Endozoicomonas sp. GU-1: one gene and its partner. Each later gene encodes a partner of the first gene's protein in a complex. Links are inferred from orthologs where the notes say so. Each region holds a gene or a part of one and is shown in the gene's direction. Other genes may lie near its edges. The genes, in order: sbcB and ssb.

Region 1 (9,987 bases):
ACAGAGTTTTGCCGGGAGCAGGGCAGTGCCGTAGAGGTATTTTATCATGAACTGGCCAAAGCATTATCTGCCGTTAGATTTGCCTCGGATAAGAATAATAATAATAATTTTGGAAAGTTGTGTGGAATCCTCGGAGAAGGGATGCCGGGGCTTATGGATCAATTCAGAAGCGTAGGCGCTAGAAAAGCGAATCTCTATCCAGCGAAACAAGGTTCACAGCCTACCGCAATCATGTTGACTCAAAAGTCCGGATTACCAACCAAAAAATGGAACTGGCATGTCACTGTTGAAAAATTAGATGATCAATTAAAGAACCAGCTTGTTGCTCTTGACGATATGAGAAAAGAAGATAATGCCAAACAAATGGCCAGGGCAGAGTTAAGCACAAAAGGTGGTGCTCAATTGACGAATTGTCTGGGACGGATTCAGGGCGAGCTGTTGGCTGCTAATAAAAGATATAGAAAAACACTGGTTAAAGATGCTGCGCGTACCCAGGATGCAATCGATAGAAGAAAAACAATCAAGTTGTAATGATGATTTCATATTTAAACAAACAAGGCGTGATATATGTCGTTAACACCCAGTGGCAAGGAACGCCGCTCGATTAAGCGTCATCAGTTGCAGGATTATCTGAAAATTTATAACCGCAACACCATGCGAGTTATGGGGAGTATCGGGAACATCAGTTGTAATGGCTTAATGCTGATCAGCTCTGTCCCTGTGTTGATTGGCGCTGTTTATAATATGCGTATTATTCTTCCCGATGATGAGATGGGGGAGCGGTATCTGGATTTTGATTCACGGTGCCACTGGTGCAAGCCTGATGTTGGGCCGGAATATTTTGACTCTGGCTACAGTATTGTCAATGCGGGTCATGATATTATCGATCTGGTTGAAACATTGAAAAGTTATTTTACCTTTGACGAAGTCACAGACTGACGTTTACAGGTAGAATCTTACGTTACCGATCGATTGCTGTCTCAGGTCGTCATGTCTGCTGATTACGTTGTCCCTGCCCAAGTTATAACGGTTGAAACCGAAGTCAAAAAAAGCCGATTTATTACCTGCATTTCTCCGGCCCACTCTCGCCAGGAAGCCCAGGCTTTTGTCGAAGAAAAGCGTATCGAATACCCGGATGCCACGCATCACTGTTCAGCCTTCGTTGCAGGAGCACCGGATGGCGGTGCCGTGGTTGGGTTTGACGACGATGGCGAGCCTTCTGGTACTGCAGGCCGCCCGATGTTGAATGTACTTCAACATAAGCGTATTGGAGATGTAGTGGCTGTGGTGGTGCGTTACTTTGGTGGCGTGAAACTGGGGGCTGGTGGGCTGGTCAGGGCTTACAGTGCGTCTGTTCAGCAGGCCTGTGAACAACTGCCGCTTGAGCAGCGGGTTGCACTAAGGGCGGGTGTACTTCTCTGTGACTATGCCCATGAGCAGATGGTTCGTCACCACCTTGGCCAGTTTCACGCGAGTCTTGAACAGTGTGACTATGGTCAGTCAGTCAAGATGATGATCTCAATGCCAGAAACGGGAAAAGAGCATCTTGCCCGACATTTGTACGATGTCAGCCGGGGCCAGATTATTATTCAGTGGCAGGATGATGTCTGAATCTTTCTGTTTCATTGTCTTCTCTCCTCTTCCCTTCTCAAACTTGATATCGGCCACGTTATTGTTGAGCGAGAGTGTTTTTGTATTGGTAAACACCAGTACACTTTACCTGATCTTGCTACACTGAGTATCTGCTGTAATATTCCGCCTTACGGTTACCCAACCTTTCTTAAACGTGTATCGAATTTTATGTCTGAACTTAAACGAGCAATCAGCAACGACACGGTCGACAGCCTGAAAAGCAAGTATCTGACCTATTTTGGCGTTAAATCGAAAAAAAACCTCAAAACCGAGTTGGTTAACTCAATCGCAGACGGTCTGACAGACCAGACGATCCTGAAAACATACCTGGGGAAACTGTCAGAACTTGAGATGGCCTTATTGCAGGAGTCGCTGTTTAATTATGGTGGATTGATTGATCGGGGCCGCTTCAAACTGAAATACGGTGACTTCCCGAATAAACCACAAAGCAGCAGCTGGTACTACCGACAGGAACCATCAGACGCTGTCATGGTCTTTTTCTTCACTGTGGGTTCTGACTGGTACAACATGCGAAAAATGCCGGAGCCGGTCATGGCTTCCCTAAAGCAGCTGGTTGCCAAACCTGAACCGGACACGCTGACAACCGTCGTCTTGCCAGAGCCTCTGCCCAACCATCATATTCTGTTTGAACGGGAACGGCTGGCCCTGAGTGAGCTGCATTCAATACAGTTGTTATTGCAGGATAAGCAAATCAAGGTCAGTGAGAAAACAGGGGTTGCCTCAGGGGCGACGCTGAAAAAAGTGTCTTCCGCCGTACATGAATACTATGGCGACGCCCCATGTGATGATGCAAAAGGTTGCGAGTCGATGCTGGCTTACGGCTGGCTGAGACTACTGGGCAACAGCAAATTTACCAAACAGTCAGGCACCACACTGATTCCGGCCAAAAAGACAGATCGCTACCCGGCTGACACCATTAGGGAAATGTGGGCTCAATGGTTGAATAATAAGAAAGAAGACGAATTTCGTCGTATTGATCGCATCAAGGGACAAACCGGCAAAGGGAAGCGCTATTTCACCGATGTCCTGAAAAGAAGAGAGGTCATTACTGCTTACCTGAAGGGCTGTGAAGTCAATGCCTGGATTGCCTTTGCCGACTTTGCCAATTTTATGTTCATCACCGGTGCTGACCTGGAAGTGACAACAGCACTGCACCATCTCTATATCTACAATCCGGATGATGGATGTCTCGATGGCAGGAGTTGGGACTATCTTGAAGTCCGTTATTTGCGCTGCTTCCTGCTGGAGTATGCGGCAACCCTGGGGCTGGTGGATGTGGTAATGGCTCCCCCTGATGACGATGAGAGCTTTGATGATCCATACGGCGATATGGAGTGCCTCAGCCGCTACGACGGTCTGCGATATTTCCGCCTGACGCCTTTGGGTCAGTACGTACTGGGTCTGACTGACCATTATAAGGCAGACCATAAGGAGTCAACTGAAACACCGCTGACCATTCAACGACAAGGGCGCATTGCTTTTGACCGTGAGCCGACGCCCTGGGAACAGCGCTTCCTGTCACTGTACGCTGATCATCATAAGGATCATATCTGGAAGCTGTCCCGTAAAAGGATGATGGAAACGCTGCAAATTGGCGGTAGTGTCGATGAATTAAAGGCCTTCCTTCAGGCTCGGGATGATCAGCCCTTTTTACCGGAAGATTGTGAGAGTATCCTCAAGCAGGCGGCGGCCAATGTCGGGGGCGTGGAGATAAAAGAAGAAGCGCTGATCGTGAACTGCAAAACTCAGGACATAGTCGAGTTTATTATCAACGATAAAGTGCTGTCCAAGTGGTGTCAGCGGTTGGGTAAGCAGCAGATCGTGATTCCCAAAAGCAAAGAGAAGAAGTTTAAAGAGAGCCTGAACTCTGTTGGGATCGGCTGTGTCTGATGAATAATGATGAAAGGGGCTAACATGCAGTCATTTTATTTCCATGACTACGAAACTTTCGGTATCGATCCTGCCCTTGACTGGCCCGCCCAGTTTGCGGGTATCCGGACGGACGCAGAGTTGAATGAGGTGGGAGAGCCGCTGAATATTTTCTGTAAGTTGCCGGAAGACCATCTGCCGAACCCTATGGCCTGTCTGGTAACCGGCTTGACACCACAAAAGGTGAACGAGCAGGGGACAGTGGAGCCGGAATTTATTCGTCGTATTCATACGGAGTTTATGGTGCCAGGCACTTGTGCTCTGGGCTATAACACTATTCGCTTTGATGATGAGGTAACCCGGAACATTCTCTACCGGAATTTTTATGACCCCTATGCGCGGGAGTGGCAGAATGGCAACAGTCGCTGGGATTTGATCGATCTGGTCCGATTGACTGCGGCTTTGCGGCCAGAAGGCATTGAATGGCCGTTGCGTGAGGATGGTTGCAAAAGCTTCAGGCTGGAGGAGATAACTGCGGCGAATGGTTTGGATCACGGTGCAGCTCATGATGCCTTATCGGATGTCCGTGCTACTATTGCGCTGGCAAGGTTGATTCGCCAACGGCAGCCCAGGGTGTTCCAGTTTTATCTGTCCCATCGTGGTAAACGTGAAGTGGCTGGGTTATTAAATCTGGTCAGCCAGCAGATGGTGGTACATGTCTCCGGTATGTTTGGAGCACGGCGCAATAACCTGGCTGTAGTGCTGCCGTTGATTGATCATCCGGTAAACCGTAATGGTATTGTCGTTTATGATCTGTCGGTGGATCCGGCACCTTTGTTGAATTTGTCGGTGGATGAAATACGACGAAGGCTGTTTACACCCGTTGATCAATTAGGCGATGGGGAAGCTCGAATTCCGTTAAAGACCATTCATATTAATAAATGCCCGGCGGTTGCTCCCCTGAATGTTCTCAGGGCCGAAGACCAGGATCGTCTTGAATTGGACCTTGCCAGGTGTGAAGCGCACCGGAGCCAGTTGCTGGCGGACAACGGGCTGGCCGCAAAACTCAGGGCGGTGTTTTCAGAGTCCCCAGCGACAAAGCACACGGATCCTGATCAGATGATTTATTCGGGTGGCTTCTTCTCACCGGCAGACAAAAACGAAATGAGCCGGATTGTTTCATCCAACCCTGCGCAGTTACCTGAACTTGGTCTTTCGTTTTCCGATAAACGACTGGAGGAGATGCTGTTTCGTTATCGTGGCCGACACTATTTTGAAACCATGGATAAAGAAGACCGGGGGCTTTGGCAGCAATATTGTCGGGACCGATTGTCTGGGCAGCTACATCCGGACAATAAACAACTATTAACGCTTGATCATTTCTGGAACGAATTGAGAGAGGCTCAGGCGGTGGCAGGGGAAGATTTGGAAAAACAGCATATACTGGCACAATTGTCTGATTATGTGCAGGGGCGTGAGAACACTCTGGCCAATCAGGACTTTTATTAATCCGCTATCAAGTGTGTAACCGTTTTAAGTCTGTTGACTGAAAGCGTGCCCATCCCAATAAAGCAGCCTGCAAGCACATAGGGTTTTATGTGCTTAAGCTTATTGGAATGACTGTTTGACGACCAGGTTCAGCTGTTCTGCCAGTCGGCCGTAGATGGTGGGTTTTTCAATATAATCGACAGCGCCCGCTTTAATGGCTGCAACAGCGCTGGATACATCATTATGATGGCCAAGGATGATAACCGGAACCTGGTGGTCGCTACTGGCCAGGTCCTGCATCAGGTTCAGGGCCTGCCCATCAGGCTGGTCATTCGCTGCGATGATACAGGATGGCTGATCAGCCTTAAGTGCATTTAACAGTTCAAAATGTGAACTGAAGCAGATAAGCTCCATGGATTTTTCATGGCACAGGCTGCGAATAGTCTCGGCAGTGCCGGAATCCTGTTCCAATAAGTAGACTGAGCAGTGGGTTGCGAGGTTCATAAAGGCAGCCTGGCGGTAATAAGTAACCTGTCGTTTGCAATGCGTGTTGCAATGAAACAGCTGTAAGCAAAAAAGCTGCTGCTTATCGATAACGTGCGGTCAGCCTCCTGGGCAGGCTGTTCCGCCATTAACAGCAGCTCAAGAAGCAACCTTTAAAATATGAAATACCCTCTGATTCAAATTTAACCGAACTTGTTTAGAAAGTATTTCACCGTCTCTTCTTGCCATTGTCTAATGGTACGACTTCAGTTTAGGTTTAGCTGGCTTAATCCTGAATGGAGGGATGTACTTGACGTGATTCGGCGAGTACCTAAGTGTATGACTGTTCGTTCGTTCAATTATTATATTATTCGTTTAGATCATTTTTTTTAGAATTAAACGGAAATTATAATGGGTCGTTATTTGGTCAATCCCGTAATGGCTTCGGGGTAATTCCATTTTAGAAGTAAACGACTTGCTTTTCATTCCATTAGCCATGGTATCGAAACTTTATACAGGTGTTTCAAGCTGGCTGTTTAACCAATCCGGGAAAGTGGATGTAGCTTAAGCAGAATTGGCTCCGCAACCTCATAGAGTGAGGTATACGGAGCAGGCCGGTGCAGCTCAGATTTTGAAGTTAAATTCGCCGTCCAGATGTTCTTTTACCTGCATGACCTGACGTACCAGGTGAGCAAGGGATTTGGTGCCCATCTTTTCCATAACGCGGGAGCGATGGATTTCCACCGTGCGCTGACTCAGGTTGATATCCGCAGCGATGACCTTGTTGGCTTTACCCTCAACCACATGGTGCAGTACTTCACGCTCACGATCAGTCAGGGTTGACAGCCTGCGGAGAATTTCCTTGTGTTCCAGCAGTTCTCTTCTCTGCTGCGTATCCAGTTTCAGGGCATCGTTGATCAGGTCCAGCAGTTCCTGGTCGCGGAAAGGTTTCTGGATAAAGTTCATTGCGCCATCTTTGATGGCCTGAACCGCCATAGGCACATCACCATGGCCCGTGATGAAGATGATGGGCAGAATGCAGTGCATCTCGTTGAGCTTGCTCTGCAGCTCAAGTCCGCTCATGCCGGGCATGCGGATGTCCAGCACAATACAGCCAGGCCGGTTTTCATCGTAAACTACAAGGAACTCAGCAGGTGAGGAGAAGGCTTCGACAGTCTGACCTACTGACCTCATCAACATTTTCAGCGAGTCGCGCACAGCCTCGTCATCATCGATGATAAATACGGTTGGTTCTTGCTTCATGTCCTGTTGCTGCATAATGACTCCACTGTGAGAAATTTGCCGTATAATTCGGTGTTTTTGCCGTCAGGCTGGAAAGAAGTGATGCGGGAAAGCCATAATTAACGCTCTTTGAACATCAACTGCGTTAACCGGAAGGTTGGCCGGAAGTCACACAGGTTGAAAAAGATTGCTTAAAGGTCGTGGAATTCGCTCTGTGTTTTAGCGTCTCTCGGCAAAGAGTTTAGCAGAGTGTGATGCTGTTGCTTTATCCGGGCAAATAAAAAACAACGCCGACTTACACTGGAACTCATTTTGAAGATCAGTCGTTATTTTCGCAGTTTATGCAGAGTAATACTTCCCGCAGGCATCAATTTCTTCTGGTTTCGTACCAGTATTTCCGTTGACTGCGTAAATTTACAGGTTATGTAACGCAAACAAACATCAATCTGAGTAAGGCGCATTATATTAGATGATATTTTCTGTATTGTTATCAGGGATAATACTGCTTGAGCTGTGGCCTTGTGCGTAGATGGGGTGTTTGTGGATGTATTGAAAAGGCAAAAGGCCTGTACTTCTACAGGCCTTCCATCTGAAGTCAGTGTTAAATCATCAGTGAGCTGACCGGCTCAGATTCAGCGGCGCAATCATGTTTTCCGGTTTCAGGATCTCTTTTAGCTGATCTTCGGTCAGCAGGCCTTCTTCCAGCACCAGGTCAACTACACGACGGCCGCTCTTCAGGGCAGTCTTGGCGATGCGGCTGGAGTTTTCGTAGCCCAGGTATGGGTTCAGTGCGGTAACCAGACCAACACTGTTGTCTACGTAGCTCTGGCACACGTCACGGTTGGCGGTAATGCCTTTGATGCACTTCTCAGTCAGCATATTCATGCCGGCAGACAGCTGCTGGATAGACTCAAGAATCTTGTAAACCAATACTGGCTCAGCGTAGTTCAGCTGCAGCTGTGCGGCCTCAGAAGCCAGGGTTACGACCATGTCGTTACCAATAACGTGGAAAGCGATCTGGTTCATGGCTTCCGGGATAACCGGGTTCACTTTGCCAGGCATGATCGACGAACCAGGCTGCATTTCTGGCAGGTTGATCTCGTTAAAGCCACACAGCGGGCCACTGGAGAGCAGACGCAGGTCATTGCTGATTTTGGACAGCTTAACCGCCAGACGTTTCAGGGCGCTCGAGAAAATAACGAATGCGCCCATATCGGACGTGGCTTCCACCAGGTCGCCAGCCAGAATCATTTCCTGGCCAGAGATTTCACTCAGGTATTTGATGGCCAGTGGCGCATAACGGCTGTCAGCCGTGATGCCGGTACCGATCGCCGTACCACCCAGGTTCACTTCACGCAGCAGCGCGGCCATTTCACCGATACGCTGAATGTCTTCACCGATGGTGGTGCTGAAGGCACGGAATTCCTGACCCAGGGTCATAGGAACTGCGTCCTGCAACTGGGTACGACCCATCTTCAGAATGTCGTTGAACTCGTTGGCTTTCACGTCCAGGGCATTTTTCAGGGTCTTGATGGCAACCAGCAGTGACTTGTGCTTGAGTACCATGGCCAGCCGCATCGCTGTTGGGTATACGTCGTTGGTAGACTGTGCCATATTGACGTGGGTGTTCGGGTGCAGGTACTGGTATTCACCACGACGATGTCCCATCAGCTCCAGGGCACGGTTACAGATGACTTCGTTGGCGTTCATGTTGGTGGAAGTGCCCGCACCGCCCTGAATCATGTCAACAACAAACTGATCGTGCAGACGGCCTTCGATGATCTCATCACAGGCATCTGCAATGGCTTCTGCTTTCTGCTGGTCCAGCATGCCCAGATCACGGTTCGCCAGTGCACAGGCTTTCTTGACCATGGCCAGGGCCCGTGGCAGGTTGGCATAGTGGTTCAGCTGAACACCGCTGATCTGGAAGTTTTCAATGGCACGCTGGGTCTGGATGCCATAGTAAACATTTTCCGGAACCGGAGCTTCACCGAGCAGATCGTGTTCAATTCGGTATTGGGTAAGGTCTGTCATTTTCTTGGCCTGGGATAGCGCCATACTTGCGCACTGGAGGAAAATCATTAGCCTGCATCGGATAAGCCTGTTTTGCTTGGTAAAAGCAGGCTGGCTGGGTTTAGTCTGTGCCTCTCCATAATTATCAGCAATAAGTGGTACTACCTAACTGAATAAAAGTTATCAAAAAAATAGAAGTTGAATGACCTGTATCAATTTTGATCAGTTTTTTGTATCTATGCTTGTGACTGGCAATGAGGGCGGGTATGCCACACTCAGAGCCTCCAACGCCGAGTGTTGTTTAACGTTAAGATTATCGGTAAAGAGTCACCCGACGATAGTATTGCGCTCTATTTTCCTTAAGGCCTTTGCATTCAGGTTTATAACAGGGGTCAAATGTCGTTTTGGCCTGGAAGCACAGGGAAGCCATGTTTGCCATTTCGCTTCTTCCCGTTTCCTCCTGAATAAATTGGAAGATATGACCAAGACCACTTCCTGCGCGACAACGGATATTGTGTCTCATAGACTGTTGCAATTCTTTATCGCCACCAAAGTTATTGATGTTATCAAGCCAGTCAGTTAGCGATGCAATACTGTCGTTAACCCGCTGTTCACCGTCTACTATCTCAGTTTGTTTAACCGTGTGTTGCAGGCATAGGATCATCATCTGTCTGGCTAAATTCAGGGCATCCAGCCGCTCCTGTTGAGTTGATCTCAGACCACCGCTATGCGGATCTTCAGTACAATGAAGAAGCGTCCATGTTGCTTCTTCGAGCAGGCGTTCAAACTGTAACATGAACATGAATTTCTGGTTTTTCAGAATGTCATAACATCTGACTTCCTCTTCGAGATTGTTGAAAATTCTACAGGTATGAATATGGCGAAGCAGCTTATTGATGACAGGATTCCGGTTTTCAGGCTTCATGGCTGCAAAAGGGTTGAGTTTTTTTCCCTTCCAGCCAATAACTGAAAATTCTTTAATTGCATCGCTGTCAGCAGAATTGGCATCGTGGTGATATTGATATTTCTTGATGAGAGCTTTTGCCAGTGACATCACTGAAGATAGATCGGTTAATGGCACTTGATTCGTCTCTACGGCAGGTGTTGCTAAAGGTTTGGCTTTGATTAACTCAATCCTGTCGTTTTTATCAGGAGGGGCATCCTGCAATGCATTATTACTTGAGGGTGTTATTTGGCTTTCTTCTTTCAGGAATATAAGTTGATTAACCTTTGCCTTGC
Region 2 (9,980 bases), 380 kb from region 1 along the record:
AACAGGCTCTGAGAGCAAACGGAGTATTATAAGTAGTCGATCGCCAAGTCTGTAGTAAAAATTGCGACATTCAGCAAAAGCATCCAGAGGTGGCCGTTGAAGTAAAGGCCACCTTTGCTGTTGGTAAAATAGCCGGGGCATCGACAGTCCCATTTCAGTGCGGCTGAATCCAGAGCCAAGGTCAGAATTTGACCGGCATAAGGATACTCTGAAACTCTGGATATGACGTTGTTCAGTGTGTCGGACCATGCAGTTGCATCATTCTTGAATTCAGATGCTTGGTTGCCAGGGGCTGCGGCACCGGGATTTATGTAGGACTGAATATAACGCCAGCCATGATATCCGAGGCTCAGGAGGTAGTAGCTAAAAAAGAAACCTTTGGTCATTAACCGGTCCGGTTTATTGCTGATATCCATTAATTTCCCGCTGCAGGGGCAGGCTTCCTGTTGAGTCCAGAGGATATTACCCGAGTCCAGGAGTTTGTAGACGTGCACTGCCATATAGGACCACATCAGCAGGTTGCGAGTAGTAAGTAATATCTGCCTGGTTTCATGGTAGGGGCTATGGGAGATCAGAATGACTGACTGATCATTAGGGGCAGTTGACATGGGGAGCTTACAGTCTGTGCTTTTCAACGCTTGCAATTTTTCAATGTGGTCGTTACTTGAGATTGTGCAAAGGGTTTCTTTTCCGTGTTCGTTAATTGTCGTGTAGTTGGCTGACATCGAGAAGCCTGTGGTTTCTTCTTTGATAGTGTCGGACAGGCATGGGAGAGAAATGGTAAGCAGTATGGCCGGGATGCATTGAAACCAAAAATTAAACAAATGCCGTGTTATTTTGATAGTTTTATTATTCTTGGCAAAGGTGTAGGTGCTTTTTGACATGGATAACGTTTATCCCTCTGGTTTACTCTCCAACCAACGTGCTGGTTTTGAATGGCTCTCTAAAAGGGTACCAACCAAAAGATTAATTTATTCGATTTTGCAGGCTCCTACGTCAGTCAGGCACTTTATTGGAAATGCCTTGTCCGGTTTATATTGCCATATCAAGGACAAAGTGTAATAAATCCAAACCGAGCATCAGACTGTTTATGTTAAAGCCAAAGTCAGGGGCCTCCAGCCACCACATAATAAGATCTGCGCTGATGACCAGGATGTGGCCTCCAAGGCCAAGGCTTTCAGGTTCATCGTTATTTCTGTTATCCCGGCCATCAGGATAAAAGTAAGATGAGAGGTGTTTACCAAGGAATGGGTAGAGTGTCTGGTTGGCATTACGGGACAAGCCGACATTATATAGTGCTGAAAAAACCAGGTATTTCAGTGCTTCACCAGGATGAAAAACCACCAGATTGAGGACAGCAAAAGGTAAGGTGCGAGAGATATTGACGGCATGGAGGCCGCTGTTTAACCACATTAAATAGTATTTGGAGGTCATCAGGATCGATCTGGGACCAGTGTTTGTTTTTAATGTAACCTCAACATCAATATCAGGGTTATTTCGCAGTGTTTCCAGAGTACAGCCAGCTTTGTGCAGCCTTTCCCGTTCTTCTTGAGTTTCATTCCCGGTCACTATGCAGCTGATTTCTGTGCCATCACTATTTTGCTTTTTGTAGTGTGCCGAAATAGGGGGGGCGGATACTGATGTATCAGCAGGAAATGCCGTAGATGCAGCCAGTAAGGGAAAACAAATGACCAATATAAGAAAGATGTTTTTTTTTAAAATATCACTCATGAATTAATCTACTCACGTGAGGATAGCGTACTAATTCCTGATAAGCTTCGATGTCAGGCTGCTGCCGCCAGCGTTAAACCAGATCCTGATACGTGTGCTCGGCTGTTGTTTTTGGTGATTTTGATGTTTTTGATAGGCTCACAACGAATTTTCAAGAGGCTTCGTCTTGTATATATAGTCAGCATGTTATGGTCGCAACAGTGACATTTTGTCGCAGGCGCAAGAGGGTGTTTTTGCCTGACCACATGACCTGGCGACGATTGCCTGAGTGCCGGGTAAAACATCAACGGGTCTCATCATCACTGATGATGATTCCCCCTGGGCTATAATCCGTGAGCATGCTTTCTGCATGGCATCCGGGATCCGAATCCTGATAGACTAGGTGGCTGTCCGAGAATAGACTGCCCTACTGCGGTGGCAGCAAATTGGTCTAAAAAGTCGGAAATTTTTAGTAAATAGAACCACTATTCACTAAAAATTTCCGACTTTTTATCCTCAATTTTCTGCCATCCTCGCTACGGGCGCTATTCTCGGACAGCCTCCTAGCGGCGACACTGTTTATCAGTAATTTTATCAGTTATAACCACCAAAAAAATTCAGGACTTTGCTGTTATCCCATGTCATTTGTTGAATTAAAAGCGGCTGTATCCCTTACCCTGGTCTTTGTCTTTCGGATGCTTGGACTGTTTATGGTACTGCCTGTTCTGGCTCTTTTTGCTGACGATCTTCAGGGAGCTTCGCCCAGTTTGATCGGGGTGGCCATTGGTGCCTATGGGTTCAGCCAGGCCATATTACAGATTCCGTTTGGCTGGCTTTCTGATCGCTGGGGCAGGAAGCCCGTTATTCTGCTGGGACTGTTGATTTTTCTACTGGGAAGCCTGCTGGCGGCACAGGCTACCACCATCGAGGGAGTGATTGCCGGGCGTATTTTACAGGGGTGTGGTGCCATTGCCGGTGCGGTGACAGCGTTGATGGCTGACCTTACCCGGGATCAGCATCGAACCAAGGCCATGGCCATGATTGGCATGGGCATTGGCCTTGCCTTCGCCATTGCCATGGTGCTGGGGCCCGTGGTCAGTGATATCTGGGGGCTGTCCGGACTCTTTATCGCTAATGCCCTGATGGCGGTGGCAGCGATGCTGGTGATTATCCTGCTGGTGCCAACGCCGGTCATTAAACGGCGGGACTTAAACAGTTCTGTTGATCGTCAGGTGTTGCATCAGGTCTTCACTAACCCGGAGTTGCTGAGGCACATTATTGGCATTTTTACCCTCCATTTTGTGTTGATGGCTTTATTTATTTTTATTCCCGAGCTGTTGAGCAAAGATTTTGACCGCTCTGCTCATGGCGGTATTTATCTGGCCGTCCTGGGCCTGTCATTTTTTATGATGATCCCCCTTATCATTTTCAGTGAGCGTCAGCGACTGCTGAAGCAGTGTTACAGCTTCAGCATTGTCATTCTGTTCGTGGCTTTTGCGCTGTTTTACCAAGGCATGCACAGTGCCACGATGTTGTTGGCGGGCTTATTGATTTTCTTTTTTGGTTTTAATTTTCTGGAAGCCACGCTGCCATCCCTGGTCAGCAAACTCGCGCCAGTGGGAACCCGTGGTACTGTCATGGGAGGCTACTCAACCAGTCAGTTTATGGGGGCTGCCCTGGGCGGCAGCCTTGGGGGCGTTGCCATGGAGTATGGCGGTGTTCCCGCTGTCATAATGCTTTGTACAATTCCCACTGCCCTGTGGTGCTGGTTGTCTGTTACTATGAAGCAACCACCTTATGTGAGTACTATGGTAATGGCCCTGAATCCTGAGCTTGGTGATGTCAGTTCGGTGGGAGAACGGCTAGCTGGTATTGACGGTGTTCAGGAAGTGACTGTGCTTGCCGCTGAGAAAACAGCTTATCTGAAAGTTGATAAGCAGGCACTGAACTGGTCCGAGTTAAGGCAGTTTGGGCAGTGCTAGGAGGCTGACCGAGAATAGCGCCCGTAGCGTGGATGGCAGAAAATTGAGGATAAAAATTTCGTTTTGTGAGGTGAATAGCGGGGCTATTTGCCGAACAAAACGGAATTTTTAGACCAATTTGCTGCCACCGCAGTAGGGCAGTCTATTCTCGGACAGCCTCCTAGTTGCAATATATGTGGTTCAGCTATTAAACCTGCGGGTTGATACAGAATAAAAACGGGTAACCAGATACAGGGCCTTTGTTTTAATAGAGCATTTTTAATATGGAGTGGTCCTGTAAGGTCACTCCATGGTGTCTTCAATGAATGGACTCTGTTCTTGGAGGCTATTTGAGTTTGAGTGAATATGGCGGAGAAGCTAAATGGCTCGAGGCGTTAATAAAGTAATACTGATTGGTAATCTGGGTAACGATCCGGATGTACGTTTTACTCCCAATGGCAGTGCCGTTGCCAACCTGAGTCTGGCAACCAGTGAGTCCTGGAAAGATCGTAATACCGGTCAGCAACAGGAGAAAACGGAGTGGCACCGGGTGGTTATTTTCGGCAAGCTGGCTGAGATCGCTCAACAGTACCTTCGTAAAGGATCAAAAGTCTATATCGAAGGTAAGCTGCAGACACGCAAGTGGCAGGGTCAGGACGGTCAGGATCGGTATACTACCGAGATTGTGGTTGATGGATTCAGCGGCCAGCTGCAGATGCTGGATGGCCGCCAGGAAGGCGCTATGGGTGCTCCGATGGGAGGTGGCTACCAGCAGCAGGCACCGCAACAGCAGCAGTCTTATGCTCCGCAGCAGCCTCAGCAATACGGATCACCATCACAACAACAGCAACAGCATCAACCAGCGCAGTCGCAGCAACCGCAATCGGCTCCCCAGCCACAGCCTGCTGGTGGTTTTGACGATTTTGATGATGATATCCCGTTTTGAGTTAAGAACCTCTCTCCGCGAACGCCGCCGGGCATTAAGCGCTGACCAGCAGGTCAGCGCTGGTGTAATGTTGTGTGATATTCTCAGTGCCCGGCCTGAGCTTGCAGATAGCCAGCACATTGCAATTTATATAGCCAGTGATGGCGAAATAAATCCGGACGTTCTCCGTGATTTTCTCTGGAGTTCTGGCAAACAATGTTATCTGCCAGTGATTGGGAGGAATAACAACCTTCTGTTTATTGAATACCTGCCCAACACTCATCTGGTTTTGAATCGTTTTGGAATCCCTGAGCCTTCCTTGCAGGAGGTAGAACCGATTTCACCGGAAAAGCTGGATGTTGTCCTTGTACCTTTAACCGGTTTTGATGAAGCTGGCAGAAGGCTAGGTATGGGAGGAGGCTTCTATGACAGAACATTTGCTTTTACCCGGACTGCGAAAAAGCCAATACTTATTGGTCTGGCCCATGAGTGTCAGAAAGTTGAATCGATCCCTGTAGAACATTGGGATATAGATATGTCTGGTATTGCAACGGACAGTCGCTATTATCCGGTATAATTTGTTCAGGTAAAAACCACCCTGTTTTACTCAGAGGGTGGTGCTGTTTGGATAATGTCAGAGATTAACATTAATCATTCAGAATACCGGACTAATAGCTTTCGCAAGCTTCCCCGGGAATACGCATAAGAGCTGGCTTACCGTAGGCAGATGTTAGCGCAGTAATCGTTGATACTTTTGAGTCGGTTCCAGAATTTGTCAGACAGAAAGATACATCATCACCCTTTATGATAGAGGCTTGAGCTTTTCCATAACTGTACAATGTGCATGAGCTTTTCTGGACATTGATAGTAGACGTTTGTCGACCATCAGAAACAGTGACGAATAAGTCAATTGGGTTTTCAGTGATGTATGCGCTTCCTGCCGTTGACCACCCGGTCATCTGCTTAACTAATAACAGGTTGGTGATACCTCTGTTTTTTGGCACAAAAAGATTGTCGCCAATATGCTCAAACTGTGAGTCGTTCTGTATTGATCCCTGATTTACCAGAACGCTGTCAATATAATAGCCATCCTCGGTCGTCAGTGTCATCATGCCACAGACATAGTCGTTGGCAACGGGCAGTAATCTTAATAGCTGGCTCAGGAAGACGTTGTGGGCAACACGGTTGGAAAGAACGTTGGTAGCACCGAAGTCATAAACCTTTTGTGGGATGTATGACAATACTTTTGTAAAGGGGCTTTCCGGAGCATAGTTTCCGCCACCTATAAGAATGGTCGCATGAGCAGCCAGTTCAAGGAAAGAGAAAGTACCGCTACTGAGAATGGCTGACAAAGAACTCCCGCCTGAATACCCATCCTCAACCCCGACTCTGGTATCGGAAGGGGCTCCCCATGTTGCCGATGTGATTGATAACAATAAAACGATGAATAAACACTTTCCTCTAAACATGCTAACCCCTTATCCGGATGGCTGTTTTTAATTAAGAAAAACGGTTCTCTCTAAATAAAGATCAGAACCGAACGGTTGGACAGCAAGCGAGCCTTATTATTCCTAGCTTTAAATATATTTTTTTGAAATATTTCATGACTGTTTATTAATTTAAGCTCGGTAATGGAACTCGCTTACTGCGTGGAGAGATACTAAGAGGGATTCTAGAGTAATATTTTATTTCCGCAAAATGGTATGGCTATATAAAAAAATAGATAAATGTTTTTTTTTCATATAAGGGGATTTTCATAATCAATATATATAAAGCAGTAGTTGTTATATTTCTTGTCAGGTTGTTTTAATTAGTACTATGGTTTTTATCTTGTGGTTAATAAAATGGTTTTTCTGTGAATCGTTATATAATTTTGCAAATAATCTTTGAGTGATTTTTAATTTATACGATTTAACCATTATGCAAAAGCAGGCGTGCTTTCTGTTGATTTCTGTTGATGTGGCAAGGCATGCGTTCATGGATCGTCTCGGTCTGTTGGCATTGATTCGCCCTGTGGCTGGTGGCTTCCTTTATTTCATGGATGAAATTGTCCTGACGGAACACCAGATTAAAGATGCAGCCATGGCAGGTGCCGATGCTAAGGAAACGTCAGCTCTGTGAAGGTTGGTCAGATGAAGTCTAAGTAGTTGGCCAAATGGAATCGTATATTTCTGGCTAAGTGGGCAGTTGCTATGCAAGGCGCAACGTAGGGAGCATAGCCGTAGCTATGTGACCGGAGTTGCAACGCCGCAGAGTGACTGACAACTTAGTCAGAAATATATGATTTCATTTGGTTAACTACTTATGATGGCACCAACATAAGATCTACCCCTGTTCTTAATCGCTAACCTTCGTTATCTTAAAGATATTGTCAGGGTGATCGTTTGTTCTTTGGGGCAATTCAGGAGTTGTTGCATTTGAAGAACCGTTGGTTTTGGGATTGCCCTCTGTTCGCATGGCCGGTCGATGCGTGCGACAGTGGATGTTAAAACTCATACAGGGAAGCTAATGATGAAATGGATGACCATCATTGTTTTTATGGTGTTGTTTCTTGTTCCCACAGGAAGGTCAGGAGCGAATTACCCGGCCAAGTTTACCCAGGTTTCACCACGAGAGGCCTTGAGTGGTAGAGCAAACGATGCGGTTATCGTCAATAGTCAAAATAGCTGGCTAACCGGGATATTGGTTGGCATCCCTGGCTCCAGAGAATGGGTTAATGGGGTTTTGTGGAGTTCCGGGGAGTTGGCGGTGCATGCAAGTAAAGCGTCGCAGCTTTCGCAGTACCCTTCATTTAAATATTCACTTTCTGTAGAAGCATCGGGCCGGGAGCTATGGAAGGATCTGGTTGCTACACCAGATGCAGATGCGCTCATTTTTTTCTTTAGAAGTAAAGCTTTCTGGAGCAGCCCTTTCAGTTCCGAAAGTGACTTCATTCTTACGGATATTTCCTCTCTGGCAGAGGATTTTTCCGTTTCTCACTCTTTTAAAGCATTTCCGGAAGGGGCTGAAGTTGATTGGGATTATCACAGCAACTGGTTTTATCGTGAGAAAGTCGACAGTGGACTGGTCACCAGAGTTCAGCGGATAAATAGACGTTTGTTCAGTGATCTTTGTATTATTGATATTCATTTAGGCGGCAATCGACGTGTTGTCAGTTACCGGGATGAATGGATACCCGAACAGAGCTTCCACCATGAATCGGGTGAGAAAACAGTAAGTCGGCCTGTAAAAAAACGTGGGGCAGGTAACGACCATCCGTTTGTCCCTGATGTTGGAAAGTTTACCACTTATCAGGAAAGCCTTTGCCGCTATGCAGAAGATGCTGCTGCTGCGAATCAGGAGGTGAATATTCTCTATTCGGATTTTTGGGATTCCAGTGAGCGCCTGGTCGAAGCAGAGGTATATAAAATATGGGTTAAAGCGACAGAGTAGCTGTTTCGATACCGCCTGTTCAAAGCATAACGTCAGACTGTCAATTTATGCGGGTTTTGCAGCAACAAGCTGAGATTATAAGTTCATTGCTCGCGGGGCTTGTTCAGCCAGATCAATTTAACCCGGGTTAAGTTATCAATTATACATTTGAACCTTTTTGAGGAATGAGTGTCATAGGGAATAAAAAAGATTTCATGCAGCATGCAGAAGCAATCCGATGCAAAGCCGTTTCAGTCATGGCACAGGCAGTGACACTAGTCCAATTACCAATACTCCGGCAGTCGACCGTGGCAGTGATGGTCAGAGAAATCGCGCCGATCCTGATTCTGGTGAGCGCAGCACCCAGCGACAGGAGCGTACTGAAAACCGTTGTCGTTTAAACGTGTGGCTGGTCGACAGAGTCGCTAACACCCGTCATGAGGTTGCCTCGGCGTCGATTTGTCTGGATGGGGCTGCTGCTGATCAGATTCGCACCCGTGGTATCAGGATTGTTGCAAGAGTGGTGAATTATTCTGAGCCATCCGGTACTGAAAATGCAGCAACTGCAACAGCCACGCCACAAGAACCACAGACCGATGTCGTGCAGGCGGCAACAAATCAGGGTAGTGATGGCAATGCTGGGCTTGAATACTGGCTTGACCGCTTTCTGGATATTCCCCTGGATCGGTTTGCGGTACCCGGTGACGACGTTTTGGACATGTTTGCCAACATTAACCTGCCGGTAGATGGTAGCAGGTTGACCGCTGAGGAATTGCGGTCTGCTGGTTTGAAGCGGGTGCTGAACAGGCATGTGGCTGCCTGGCTGGAGAAGAAGCAAGATCGGACACAGACAACAGGAAAACTGCTGGGCTTGCAAAAACTGATGCATGAGGATATGGCCACCTATTTCCGAAACTGGGTGCTGCTGAAGTGCTACAGCGACATGCTTCGGGGTAAGCCGGTGTCTGAAACTGACCGTCAGCATCTGATACAGGCCCTGAATCAAAGTGTGTTGAATGATTTTGCTGAGTTGACCAGTCAAGCCAGCATGATGATGGATTTTTATTCATTAAGTCTGCTCTATTTTATGGGCGGGTTGCCGTTCTTTGAGGATGGTGTTAACTACCACAAGGGCATTACCTTGCTCGCCTATTGCCCGACAATCATCAAAGAAATGTTCTTTTATTTGTCCCCGGTCAGCTTCTCTCCCTACGATTATGTGCGTTTTGCCCCGGTGAGCTTCACGTCATTGTTTGTCGGTCAGCCTAATGTGCCACCAGAAACCAAGCTGGGTGCTGCAATGCAGATTATGGTGATGTCTTATTTACAGCAGGTGAACGCTCACTTTATGGTAGCCAAACGCTATAAATGCTCACGCTGGTTCTCTGACTCAGAGTTAAACTCTGAACTCTTTCTGATCGTCAGGGACCTGATTGCAGAATGTCTGTTGTATACCGGAGGTATGAACGGAAAAAAAAAGCCATGCAGGCGTAAAATATTAGAGGTTGACAGGCGGTTTCAATTAGCCGTCGCTCGTGCCCGAAAAGACTACATTCAAGGGGAGGGCGACATTCATGCTTTAGTCACCTGTCTTCTGGCAAGCATCCATCAGCGTGCACATTCTGCTTCACCAATGTATAGCTGGAAAGTAGCCAACTTATATCGCAAAGCCGCACAAATGTCCCCTAATCACTGGTCAAGTGCCTATATTTTTTTCCTTAAAGCCCGTAAGTGGGAGTTGGCTGCCGATGCAGCAACTGAATATGCCAGGTATTATCAGAAGAAAAGCCCTCTGCTGGCTGAGTATTGGAGGGATACCAGTGAGCGGACCATGGAGTTGTCTGCCTTTTCGGAATCACCAACAGGGCGGGCAGCGGCTTCAGATAAAGACTACGATTTTGACGCAGTTCTACGACAGTTTTCTGAAGAGGTACCAAAGTTTGCCAATCTGCCGGTGGGTCTGGCCCGAAATA

The links.
Region 2: the proteins of sbcB (region 1) and ssb are in contact, whole or in part, in a crystal structure (PDB 3C94), measured with the Escherichia coli proteins. The link is inferred for Endozoicomonas sp. GU-1 from one-to-one orthologs.

Annotation. Positions count from the first base shown.
Region 1 is NZ_CP114771.1:1,937,629-1,947,615, reverse strand. What follows is about bases 2,892-5,799. They hold sbcB (exodeoxyribonuclease I), read left to right. Parts: upstream 2,892-3,567; coding sequence 3,568-5,031; downstream 5,032-5,799. Other genes in these bases: O3276_RS07835 (response regulator), read right to left, coding at 5,131-5,514; O3276_RS07845 (hypothetical protein), read left to right, coding at 2,892-3,543. Outside these bases: O3276_RS07860 (hypothetical protein), read left to right, coding at 1-531; O3276_RS07855 (PilZ domain-containing protein), read left to right, coding at 568-939; O3276_RS07850 (YigZ family protein), read left to right, coding at 991-1,611; more of O3276_RS07845, read left to right, coding at 1,801-2,891; O3276_RS07830 (response regulator transcription factor), read right to left, coding at 6,118-6,771; aspA (aspartate ammonia-lyase), read right to left, coding at 7,345-8,769; O3276_RS07820 (hypothetical protein), read right to left, coding at 9,062-9,987. UniProt on the Escherichia coli protein: Degrades single-stranded DNA (ssDNA) in a highly processive manner.
Region 2 is NZ_CP114771.1:2,314,962-2,324,941, reverse strand. What follows is about bases 2,935-5,835. They hold ssb (single-stranded DNA-binding protein), read left to right. Parts: upstream 2,935-4,053; coding sequence 4,054-4,617; downstream 4,618-5,835. Other genes in these bases: O3276_RS09440 (hypothetical protein), read right to left, coding at 5,265-5,835; O3276_RS09445 (5-formyltetrahydrofolate cyclo-ligase), read left to right, coding at 4,598-5,173; O3276_RS09455 (MFS transporter), read left to right, coding at 2,935-3,692. In the rest of the region: O3276_RS09465 (hypothetical protein), read right to left, coding at 27-416; O3276_RS09460 (hypothetical protein), read right to left, coding at 1,033-1,731; more of O3276_RS09455, read left to right, coding at 2,349-2,934; more of O3276_RS09440, read right to left, coding at 5,836-6,065; O3276_RS09435 (hypothetical protein), read left to right, coding at 6,574-6,717; O3276_RS09430 (hypothetical protein), read left to right, coding at 7,117-8,028; O3276_RS09425 (hypothetical protein), read left to right, coding at 8,246-9,980. UniProt on the Escherichia coli protein: Plays an important role in DNA replication, recombination and repair. Binds to ssDNA and to an array of partner proteins to recruit them to their sites of action during DNA metabolism. Acts as a sliding platform that migrates on DNA via reptation.